Linked DNA regions of Ciceribacter thiooxidans. The protein of the gene in region 1 interacts with the protein of each later gene in a pairwise test. Links are inferred from orthologs where the notes say so. Each region holds a gene or a part of one and is shown on either strand. Other genes may lie near its edges.

What was found.
Region 2: the proteins of H4I97_RS06450 (region 1) and H4I97_RS00670 interact in binary tests that used the Escherichia coli proteins (3 or more experiments, as listed by UniProt). The link is inferred for Ciceribacter thiooxidans from one-to-one orthologs.

What each region holds. Positions count from the first base shown.
Region 1 is NZ_CP059896.1:1,378,674-1,387,008, reverse strand. What follows is about bases 5,037-7,868. They hold H4I97_RS06450 (cysteine desulfurase family protein), read right to left. Parts: upstream 7,120-7,868; coding sequence 5,953-7,119; downstream 5,037-5,952. Other genes in these bases: H4I97_RS06445 (alpha/beta hydrolase), read left to right, coding at 7,337-7,868; sufB (Fe-S cluster assembly protein SufB), read right to left, coding at 5,037-5,809. Also shown: Fe-S cluster assembly scaffold SufA, read right to left, coding at 29-421; H4I97_RS06475 (SUF system Fe-S cluster assembly protein), read right to left, coding at 498-878; H4I97_RS06470 (cysteine desulfurase), read right to left, coding at 889-2,133; Fe-S cluster assembly protein SufD, read right to left, coding at 2,126-3,400; Fe-S cluster assembly ATPase SufC, read right to left, coding at 3,424-4,179; more of sufB, read right to left, coding at 4,340-5,036; more of H4I97_RS06445, read left to right, coding at 7,869-8,014; H4I97_RS06440 (GGDEF domain-containing protein), read right to left, coding at 8,080-8,335. UniProt on the Escherichia coli protein: Master enzyme that delivers sulfur to a number of partners involved in Fe-S cluster assembly, tRNA modification or cofactor biosynthesis. Catalyzes the removal of elemental sulfur from cysteine to produce alanine.
Region 2 is NZ_CP059896.1:155,202-158,617, forward strand. The notes cover bases 1-2,962. They hold H4I97_RS00670 (sulfurtransferase TusA family protein), read right to left. Parts: upstream 1,616-2,962; coding sequence 1,385-1,615; downstream 1-1,384. Other genes in these bases: H4I97_RS00660 (D-alanyl-D-alanine carboxypeptidase family protein), read left to right, coding at 1-219; H4I97_RS00665 (CobW family GTP-binding protein), read left to right, coding at 236-1,375; H4I97_RS00675 (L,D-transpeptidase family protein), read right to left, coding at 1,612-2,820. In the rest of the region: H4I97_RS00680 (acetyl-CoA carboxylase carboxyltransferase subunit alpha), read right to left, coding at 2,988-3,416. UniProt on the Escherichia coli protein: Sulfur carrier protein involved in sulfur trafficking in the cell. Part of a sulfur-relay system required for 2-thiolation during synthesis of 2-thiouridine of the modified wobble base 5-methylaminomethyl-2-thiouridine (mnm(5)s(2)U) in tRNA.

The DNA of each region.
Region 1 (8,335 bases):
CGGAAGAGCAGGTGAAGCCGCAGGCTGCTCAGCCGGCGGTCACCGCTGCGTCCTTCTGGCGTGCGAGGTCGGCAAGGTCTGCCGCCTTCAGCTCGACGGATTCGCCGCAGCCGCAGGCCGACGTCTGATTGGGATTGCTGAAGGTGAAACCGGAACGCAGCTTCGTCGTCTCGAAGTCCATCTCGGTACCGAGAAGGTAGAGAACCGCGGCCGGGTCGACCCAGACCTTCGCGCCGTCGCGTTCGATGAGATCGTCCTTGGCGCTCGGCGCCGTCACGAGCTCGATCGTGTATTCCATGCCGGCACAGCCGCCCTTCTTGATCCCGACGCGGACGCCCTGCGCGTCCGGCCCGGAACCTGCGACGATCGCGCGAACGCGCTCGGCAGCGGCGTCCGTCATGGTCATGACTTGAAAGCCCATTTCCTGTCTCCTGCCGCAGCCGGGTTCAAGGTCCGGCGCTTCGGTTCGCTAAATGTAGTTCCGGCCTTGACGACGATCAATACCAGCCGACCGCCACCTGGGCCTCTTCCGACATGCGGTCGGGCGTCCACGGCGGATCGAATGTCATCTCCACCTCGACGCCGGAAACGCCCTCGACGGCACTGACGGCGTTCTGCACCCAGCTCGGCATCTCGCCCGCCACCGGGCAGCCCGGCGCTGTGAGCGTCATGACGATCTTCACCATGCGGTCGTCGTCGATGTCGATCTTGTAGATCAGCCCCAGCTCGAAGATGTCGGCTGGAATTTCCGGATCATAGACGGTCTTGAGCGCCGCGACGATGTCGTCGGAAAGGCGCGCAAGCTCCGCCTGCGGAATGTCAGACTGCACGATATCCTCGCGAAAGTCCGGCTTATGTTCGCTCTCGTTCACACTCATGAGCGGCTCCTCAAGCAAAGAATGTACGCGCGTGGTTGAGCGCATCGGCCAGCGCATCGACTTCGGCGCGGGTGTTGTAGAGGCCGAACGACGCCCGGCAGGTCGAGGTCACACCGAAGCGCGCAAGCAACGGCTGTGCACAATGCGTGCCGGCCCGGACAGCCACGCCGCGGCGATCGATCAGCATCGAGACGTCGTGGGCATGAATGCCCGCGAGCTCGAAGGAGAAGATCGCCCCCTTGCCGGGCGCATTGCCGAGGATGCGCAGGGAATTGATCGCCCGCAGCCGTTCCTCGGCATAGGCGGCAAGTTCCGCCTCATGCGCGGCGATCGCCTCGCGGCCGAGGCTGTCGATGTAGTCGAGGGCATGACCGAGGCCGATCGCCTGGACGATCGGCGGGGTGCCCGCCTCGAAACGATGCGGCGGGTCGTTGTAGGTCACGCGGTCTTCGGTCACCTCGACGATCATTTCGCCGCCGCCCATGAAGGGCTGCATTTCCTTCAGCCGCTCCATCTTGCCGTAAAGCGCGCCGATGCCCGAAGGACCATAGAGCTTGTGTCCCGTGACGGCATACCAGTCGCAGTCGATGTCGCGGACGTCGACTGGCATGTGTACCGCGCCCTGGCTACCGTCGACGAGCACCGGAATGCCGCGCTCATGGGCAATGCGGCAGACTTCCTTGACCGGCACCACGGTGCCGAGCGCATTCGACATGTGGGTGATCGCGACGAGCTTGGTCCGCTCGGTCAGGCACTTCTCGAAATTCTCGATGTGGAAGGCACCGTCGTCATCGACCGGCGCCCAGACGAGCTTGGCCCCCTTGCGTTCGCGCAGGAAATGCCAGGGCACGATGTTCGAATGGTGCTCGAGGATCGACAGCACGATCTCGTCGCCCTCGCCGATATGCGTCATGCCCCAGCCATAGGCGACGGTGTTGATCGCCTCGGTCGAGGATTTGGTGAAGACCAGTTCGTCGACCGAGCCAGCATTGAGGAAACGCCGCACCTTCTCGCGCGCACCTTCGTAGGCCTCGGTCGCGGTATTCGAGAGGAAGTGCAGGCCGCGATGAACGTTGGCGTATTCGTGCGCGTAGGCGTGCGAGATCGCGTCGATCACCTGCTTCGGCTTCTGGGCCGAGGCGGCATTGTCGAGGTAGACCAGCGGCTTGCCATAGACTTCGCGCGACAGGATCGGAAAATCCTGCCGGACGCGCTCGACGTCGTAAGCCGCGACTGTGGAGGAAAGATCAGCCATGGCGTTCCAGCCAATCGGAGATCAACGCCTCAAGCGCCTCCACCAGAGCCTCGCCTTCCAGTTCCTCGACGATCTCCGCGACGAAGGCCCGCACGAGCAGTGCCCGTGCCTGCTTCTCCGGAACGCCGCGCGACATCATGTAGTAGAGATGGTTGTGATCGATGTCGGCAACGGTCGCGCCGTGGGCGCACTGCACGTCGTCGGCAAAAATCTCGAGCTCCGGCTTGACCGAAAATTCGCCGTCGTCGGACAGCAGCAACGTGTTGCAAGCCATGCGGGCGTCGGTCTTCTGCGCATCGGGGGCAACCCTGATCATCCCCTGGAAGACGCCGCGTCCGCGATCAAAGACCACGTTGCGGACGATCTCCGTCGAGGTGGTGTTCGCGACGTCGTGGCCAAGCGTCATCGTGACGTCGACATGGCTCTCGCCGCCGATCAGGTTGATGCCGCGCAGGGTGAAATCGGAGCCCTCGCCGGCGGTTCGGACATGAACCTCCTGCCGCACCAGCTTGCCGCCTGCATTGATGATGAAGAGGCGGAACTTTGCCCCGGCACCGAGCTCGGCCTTGATCTGCCCGAGATGGGTGTCGTCCTTGCCCTGGGCCTGAAGGATGATCCACGTCACTTCGGCGTCTTCGCCGAGGACGAGATCGCTGACGGCGGAGACGAACGCCGGTCCCGTGCCGTTGCCGATATGCCGTTCGATGACCGTCGCGCGGCTCTTTGCGCCGAAGGTGACCGGATAGCGGACGTGAAGCTGGCCGGCGCCATGGGCCGACTGCAGCTCGATCGGCGCTTCGACAGCCGCGTCGGCCTCGACCGATATGGCAAAGCCGTCACGGACGAAACTGCTGTTGATGCGCCCGATCGTATCGTCACGGTCATAGGCGACGAGCTGGCTCACGGCCGAACCGTCGGCAAGCTTACCGCGGAAAGGCTGGACACCGACACCTTCCGGCGCGCGGATGTCCCGAGCCGCGCCCTGCAAAAGGGTAAGCAGGCTCGAACCGACAACCACGGGCGCGACCGCCGCGGCATTCGTCGCCACGGCATAGTCCGGAACGGCTCGCAACAGGTTCTTCAGATCCGTGTAGTGCCAGGCCTCGATCCGGCGGGTCGGCAGGCCGCCGCGCTTGAGCTCGTCGAAGAGCCGGTCGCGCGCGGCGAGAACGCTGCCGTCGCCCGGAAGTTCGCCGATCTGGTTCGAATAGCTGTCGATCAGCTGCGTTTCCGCCGCCGTCAGTCGGTTGGCTGCTTGCAGGGTCATCGTCAGGACTCCTTCCCGGCCGGTCAGGCCGCTTGTCCGATGATGTCGGCATAACCGCCGGCTTCCAGTTCGAGTGCCAGGTTCTTGTCCCCGGTCTTGACGATCTGCCCCTTGTAGAGGACATGGACGGTATCCGGCACGATGTAGTCGAGGAGCCGCTGATAGTGGGTGATGACGATCACGGCACGATCCGGCGACTTCAGTGCGTTGACGCCGTCGGCGACGATCTTCAGCGCGTCGATGTCGAGGCCACTGTCGGTCTCGTCGAGGATGCAGAGCTTCGGCTCCAGAAGCGCCATCTGCAGGATTTCGGCACGCTTCTTCTCGCCGCCGGAGAAGCCGACATTGAGCGGCCGCTTCAGCATGTCGGGGGCGATCTTCAGCTCGGCGGATGCTTCCTTCACGCGGCGCATGAATTCCGGCGTCGTCAGTTCCGGCTCGCCGCGCGCCTTGCGCTGTTCGTTCATTGCCACCTTGAGGAACTGCATGGTGGCCACACCCGGAATTTCGACCGGATACTGGAAGGCGAGGAAAATGCCCTTTGCCGCGCGCTCTGCCGGATCGAGCTCCAGAATGCTCTCGCCGTTGTAGAGGATATCGCCCTCGGTAACTTCATAATCCTCGCGGCCCGACAGGATGTAGGAGAGCGTCGACTTGCCCGAGCCATTCGGCCCCATGATCGCCGCCACTTCGCCGGCCTTGACGGTGAGGTTCAGGCCGCGGATGATTTCGGTGCCATCTTCGGCGATGCGGGCGTGCAGGTTTCTGATTTCAAGCATGTCTGTGTTCCTGTCCATCGGGCGGTTCAAGGGCCGCCTGTCGTTTCCTGTTGCGCCGTCCGGCGCCTTGCAATTCCGTCATCCCCGGGCTTGTCCCGAGGATCTACCTGTTCTTGTTCACACCGGTGTCGCGTTCAGCCCTTCCGGCAGTAGATCCTCGTCACCCCACGCTCCCCTCGAGCGAGATGTTGATCAGCTTCTGGGCTTCGACAGCGAATTCCATCGGCAGCTGCTGGATGACGTCGCGGACGAAACCGTTGACGATCAGTGCGATCGCCTCCTCTTCGGGAATGCCGCGCTGCATCGCGTAGAACTTCTGGTCCTCGGAGATCTTCGAGGTGGTCGCCTCGTGCTCGACCTTCGCCGTCGTGTTCTTGGCCTCGATGTAGGGCACGGTATGCGCGCCACACTTGTCGCCGATCAGGAGCGAATCGCAATTGGTGAAGTTGCGCGCGTTCGCGGCCTTGCGGTGGATCGACACCTGACCGCGATAGGTGTTGTTCGAGCGGCCGGCGGAGATGCCCTTCGAGATGATGCGGCTCGACGTGTTCTTGCCGAGGTGCAGCATCTTGGTGCCGCTGTCGACCTGCTGGTAGCCGTTGGAAACGGCGATCGAGTAGAACTCGCCGCGCGAACCGTCGCCGCGCAGGATGCAGGAAGGATATTTCCAGGTGATCGCCGAGCCGGTCTCGACCTGGGTCCAGGAGATCTTGGAATTCTTGCCGCGGCAATCGCCACGCTTGGTGACGAAGTTGTAGATGCCGCCCTTGCCTTCCTTGTCGCCCGGATACCAGTTCTGGACGGTGGAATACTTGATCTCGGCGTCATCCAGGGCGACGAGTTCGACGACCGCCGCATGCAGCTGGTTCTCGTCGCGCTGCGGGGCTGTGCAGCCTTCGAGATAGGAGACGTAGGCGCCTTCCTCGGCGACGATTAGCGTGCGCTCGAACTGGCCGGTGTTCTTCTCGTTGATGCGGAAATAGGTCGAAAGCTCCATCGGGCAACGCACGCCCTTCGGCACGAACACGAAGGAGCCGTCCGTGAACACGGCGGAATTCAGCGTCGCATAATAGTTGTCGGAGACCGGAACGACCGAGCCCAGATACGTGCGAACAAGATCGGGATGCTCACGGATCGCCTCCGAGATCGACATGAAGATCACGCCGGCCTTCTTCAGCTCTTCCTTGAACGTGGTGACGACGGAGACGCTGTCGAAGACGGCATCGACGGCGATCTTCGACTTTTCTACGCCCGCCAGGATTTCCTGTTCCTTCAGCGGAATGCCGAGCTTTTCATAGACCTTCAGGAGCTCCGGATCGACCTCGTCGAGGGATTTCGGACCTTCCGCGGTCTTCGGCGCGGCATAGTAGTGGATGTCGTTGAAGTCGATCTTCGGATAGTGGACGCGCGCCCAGGTCGGCTCTTCCATGGTGAGCCAGCGGCGATAGGCGTCGAGACGCCATTCCAGCATCCATTCCGGTTCGTTCTTCTTTGCGGAAATGAAACGGATGATATCTTCCGACAGGCCCTTCGGCGCCTTGTCGACTTCGATCATCGTCTCAAAACCGTACTTGTACTGATCCACATCGATCTGGCGGACCTGATCGATTGTTTCCTGTACGGCAGCCATGCTCGTTCTCCAATCTTGCCGGGTCCAAGGTCCGGCAGCTTGATAACGCAGAAGCGGAAACCGCCCCTTATGTAATTGTCAGAGGCGTGTATTTCACCCCTTACCGCAAGCGGAAATTTGACTTTCCGCAAGTTTATCCCGTGTCAGGCCGCCTCGCCGGCCATCTTGCGCCGCGATGCGACGCGCGAAAAGATGTCGATCGCCTGCTCGACCTCATCCGCTGTCGTCGACGGGCCGAGCGAAATGCGCAGTCCGCCTGTCTTCGCGTCATGCCCCATCGCCGTCAGCACGTTGCTCTGCCCGACCTTGCCGGATGAGCAGGCCGCGCCGGCCGACAGGGCGAGCCCCTCGAGGTCGAAGGCGATCTGCCCCGTCTCGGCTTTCAGGCCCGGCAGCGTGAAGAAGCAGGTATTGGCGACCCGCGCCGCTCCCGCACCGTGGATGACGACATCGGAGGCCGCCGCACGCATGCCCTCTTCGAGGCGGTTTCGCAAGGCGCCGATTGCCGCATTTCGTTCGGTAAGACCCTCGGACATCCATTGTGCAGCCGCGCCGAATCCGACGAGTGCGGCGACGTTCTCCGTTCCGGCGCGATGCCCCTTCTCCTGGCCGCCGCCCTTGAGGAGCGGCACCGGCATCAACGTCTCGCCGCGAGAGACGAGCGCGCCCGCACCCTTGGGGCCACCGATCTTGTGCGATGACAGGATGAGGAAATCGGCGCCGAGCGCACCCATGTCGATCGTAATGCGGCCGGCGGCCTGGACGGCATCGACCACCAGCAGTCCGCCGTGAGCGTGGACGACACGGGCGACGTCGGCAACCGGCTGGATGACACCCGTCTCGTTGTTGACGAGCATGACGGCAACAAGCGGCAGTCCCTCTGCCTTAGGATGCGCAGCCAGCAACGTCTCCAGCGCACCGAGGTCGACGACGCCGGAAGCGGACACCGGGATCTCGCGGACATGATCGGCGGCAAAGCGGCCGCCTTCGTGCAGAGCCGGGTGCTCGATCGCCGAAACGTAGAGCATCGAGGCGACAAGCGGCGCCCGCCCCATGCGGAATTCGGGCGTCAGTACATGGTTCGCAGCTTCGGTCGCGCAACTGGTGAAGGTCACATGTGACGGTTCCGCGCCGACAAGCGCGGCCACCTGCCGGCGGGCCTTCTCGACCATGGCGCGGGCCGCGCGCCCCTCGGCATGCACTGACGACGGGTTCCCCGGTTCGGCCAGCGCATCGAGCACGGCCGCGCGCGCTTCGCCGAGCAAAGGCGCCGTCGCGTTCCAGTCCATGTAGATGCGTTGTTTCGCCATGACTATTTTCGCTTTTGACCCATTCCGGCCCGCTCGGCGCATTTTTCTTGAAATTTCCGCCGGGCTTGCCTTATGACACGTCCAACAATGGGTGACCCATCATCCAGTTTCGAACGGTTCTAAACTTTGTTCTAGAAAAGCTGACTGCATTCGTCAAGTCATCGTGCCGCCCTGTGGACAGTCTGGAACCGAAAAAACACGAAAGACCGGAGTATCCATGCCCGAAGTGATTTTCAACGGCCCAGCCGGCCGCCTCGAAGGCCGCTATCAGCCGTCCAAGGAAAAAAGCGCGCCGATCGCAATCATCCTGCATCCGCATCCGCAGTTCGGCGGCACGATGAACAACCAGATCGTCTACCAGCTCTTCTACATGTTCCAGAAGCGCGGGTTCACGACGTTGCGCTTCAACTTCCGTGGCATCGGTCGCAGCCAGGGCGATTTCGACCATGGTGCCGGCGAGCTTTCCGACGCGGCCTCCGCGCTCGACTGGGTGCAGAGCCTGCATCCCGATTCCAAGAGCTGCTGGGTCGCCGGCTACAATTTCGGCGCCTGGATCGGCATGCAGCTCCTGATGCGCCGTCCGGAGATCGAAGGCTTCATCTCTATCGCGCCGCAGCCGAATACCTATGATTTCTCCTTCCTCGCGCCCTGCCCGTCTTCCGGCCTGATCATCCACGGGGACGCCGACAAGGTAGCACCGGAGAAGGACGTTCAGGGACTGGTGGACAAGCTGAAGACGCAGAAGGGCATCCTGATCACGCACAGGACGATCCCGGGTGCGAACCACTTCTTCTCCGGCCAGACAGAAACCCTTCTGACCGAATGCGAGGATTACCTCGATCGCCGCCTCGACGGCGAACTGGTGCCGGAACCGGCTGCCAAGCGCATCCGCTGACGATATTCGACCTTCGACCCGACAGACCGGAGGCGCGGCCCGCAAGAGCCGCGCCTCCTTTCTCGTCAGGAGGCCAGTACTTGCGAACCGCCGGCCAGGTGCACCTGGTCGCGGCCGGCCGCCTTGGCGGCATAGAGAGCGGTATCCGCCCGTTGCATCGCCCGCTCGAGCGTGTCACCGCCGAAGATCGAGGCGACGCCGAAGCTCGCGGTGATCGTCTCGTTGTCACATTGTCCGAGGCTGACAGAGGACACGGCACCGCGGATATTATGGGCGCATTCGCGCGCAAGCTCGCTGTCGACCGCCGGGATGTAGATTGCG
Region 2 (3,416 bases), 1.2 Mb from region 1 along the record:
AGCGACATCTGCTCTCAGACGGCGCGCAAGGAACGCAGCGAAGGACGCGACGAAGAAGGTCGCATGAAGCTCTTCTCGCCCTATATAAGAGAGATGGATCGGCCGCCGCGTGCGGTGTTCGCAGGCCTCCTGCCCGGTGGTGAGGTGTCCGCCCAACCGGCGTCTGCGAGCAACACCATCGCGAACGTACCGATCCCCATCCCGAGGCCCAATTTCTGATCCGAAGGGGTCCAGCATGCCGTCCATGAACGAACGCATTCCCGTTTCCATCCTCACGGGGTTTCTCGGTGCGGGTAAATCGACCTTGCTCAACCGCATTCTCAAGGATCCGGCAATGCGGGATGCGGCGGTCATCATCAACGAGTTCGGCGAGGTCGGTATCGATCACATGCTGGTCGAGTCTTCTAACGACGCCATTATAGAGCTCGCCGACGGCTGCCTCTGCTGTACGGTACGGGGGGAACTCGTGGATACGTTGGCGGCGCTTGTCGACGGAATGCAGACCGGCAAGATCAGGCCGGTATCGCGCGTTGTTATCGAGACCACGGGCCTCGCAGACCCCGCTCCCGTCATGCAATCGGTGATGGGGCATCCCGTGATCGCCAGCTGTTTCGATCTGGAGGGGGTGGTCACCGTTGTCGATGCCGTGAACGGCCTTTCGACCCTCGACAATTTTCCCGAAGCCGTCCGGCAGGTCGCCGTGGCTGATAGGCTGGTCTTGACCAAGGCGTCCCTTGCCTCTGCCGAAAGGCTGCCCGAATTGCAGAGCCGTCTTGCGACGCTCAATCCACGGGCGCCGATCGCCGATGGCGACCATGGCGAGGTCGGGACTGCGGCGCTTTTTTTCAACGGGCTCTACGATCCGGTGACGAAAATTCCGGATGTCGACCGTTGGCTCAGCGGCGAGACGGCCGAACACAGTCACGCACACGGGCACCATGACGGACATGATCATTCTCACCACCACGATGCGCATCATCACGACGTAAACCGGCACGGCGAGTCGATCCGGTCCTATTCGATCGTCCATGATGGGCCGATCAACCCCGCCTCGCTGGAGATGTTCGTCGATCTCCTGCGGTCGGCACACGGCGAGAAGCTTCTGCGAATGAAGGCCATCGTGCGGACGACCGATCAGCCGGACCGACCGCTGGTGCTGCATGGTGTCCAGGCCATCTTTCATCCGCCCTATCGGTTGCCCTCGTGGCCCGACCCCAACGATCGCCGCACGCGGCTCGTCGTGATCGCCAGGGACCTGCCGGAAACATATGTGCGGGAACTCTTCGATGCCTTCACGGGCAAACCGCAAATCGACAGGCCTGATCGCGCCGCGCTCGAGGACAATCCACTCGCCATTCCTGGTATGCGCATGTAGGGGCGGCTCTCAGCCCTTGCGAATGTGAAAGCGGTGGCTGGCTTCGTGTTTCTCGCTCGCCAGCAGCACGTGTCCGCCTTCGCTGCAGAAGTGGGGGATATCGATCACGGCGAGCGGATCGGTGGTCTCGATCCACAGCTCGGCACCGCTTTCCATGACGGAAAGTCGCCGCCGAGTCTTGAGCACCGGCAGCGGACATTTCAGTCCCCTGAGGTCGTAGATCGCGTCGGAGCCACTCACTTCTGCCAGAACTTCCAGAACGGCTTCTTGGGCTCCTCGGCAACTGGCGCCACCGCGGCCGGAGCGAGCGGGTTCGCCTGCGGCAGGGGCACGCTGGCCGTTTGCGCGACGTCGTCCGTCTTCGCCGAAGCTCGAGCGGAAGCTGCGGTTGCCGCGGGTGCGGTACCTGGCTTTGTTGCCGCGTCCTTTTCCGTAACGAGCTTTTCAAATTCTTCGATCTTCAGCAGCTTCCCGGCCTTGAGCGCAGAGCCCGTCGGTGCATAGGCGAGGTCGTGACCCTTGCGCATCTCGGCGACGAGAGCCTTGCGCTCTGCCTCCGTCGGGTCGTACCAGATCTTGCCGTCGTATTTCTTGGAGGCCTTCGCGAAGTCGCGCTCGTACTGTGTATTGTAAGACGCAAGCGCCACCTGCAGCGCAGGGGGTGCCGACATCGGCGGGCAGGCAGCCATAGCGTTGAGGGTCTTACCGTCCTCGACCTGCTGATTGAAGACGTATTTCTTGTCGCATACACCGACTTCAGGCGGACGTTTGGTGACTTCGAAATTGTCGTAGCCGACCTTCAGCATCTTCCAGAAATCGTAATACGGGCTGTGTTGATGGCGCGCCATGTTGTCGGCCGTCATGCGGAATGGGAAGGCCTGCAACTGAATCGTCTGCTGGCCGCCCTTGAACGCGTCGCGGGCAAACGCATAGATCTCCAGGATCTGCGCATCCGTCATCGAGTAGCAGCCCGACGAAGAACATGCGCCGTGAATCATGAGATTGGTGCCGTTGCGACCGTTCGCTTGGTCGTAGCGGTTCGGGTATCCCGTGTTGATCGCAAGGAAATACTTCGAGTTCGGATTCAGGTGATAAGGCGAGAGCGGATAGAAGCCCTCGGGCGCTTGACGGTCGCCCTCCTTGACCTTCGGGCCGAGGCGCCCCGACCACGCGCATATCTGGTATTCCGCGATCTTGTCGAAACGGTTGTTCGTCTTCGCCTTCCAGATTTCCAGAACGCCCTCTTCCTTGAAGATGCGCAAGGCAATCGGCGAATTCCGCTCCATGCCCTTTGCCTTCATCTCGCCGAGGACGCGCGAAGGCAGCTGGTATTCGACCTTGTTTTTGACGGTCGACGGGTCAACGACGCTGTCGAGCGTATCGTTGCAGCCTGTAAGCCCGATCGTGAGGGCAATCATCAGAAGAGCGGTTGGTTTCAAACGCATTCGGGATTCTCATCTCGAAAAAGGGGTGACGTCGCCGGTTATCGCGCGCTCGCCTAATATACGATCGCAACCTTCACAAATTGTAAACCATCACTGCGTTTCCCGCCGCGCCGACCGGTCGGCGCTAGCACTCAAAAAGAGCAGGATTATGGCTTCCAGAAGGGCCGTTACAGCGAGCGTCCGATATCGAGGAACTTCTGTCGGCGTTCCTGCCGTAGCCGGTCGCCCGACAGGCGACCGAGATCAGCCAGCGCCGAGGCGATGACGTCGCCGGCGCGGTCGATGACTGCATCCGGGTCGCGATGTGCGCCGCCGATCGGTTCCGGAATGATGCCGTCGACCACGTTCAATGCCTTCAGATCCTCGGCCGTGATCTTCATGTTTGTCGCGGCTTCCTTGGCCCGGGTCGAGTCGCGCCAGAGGATGGAGGCGGCACCTTCCGGAGAGATAACCGAGTAGATCGCGTGCTCTAGCATGTAGACACGATTGCCGGTGGCGATCGCAATGGCGCCGCCCGACCCGCCTTCGCCGACCACTACCGAAACGATCGGAACGCGCAGGTTAAGGCATGTCTCGGTGGAACGCGCAATTGCTTC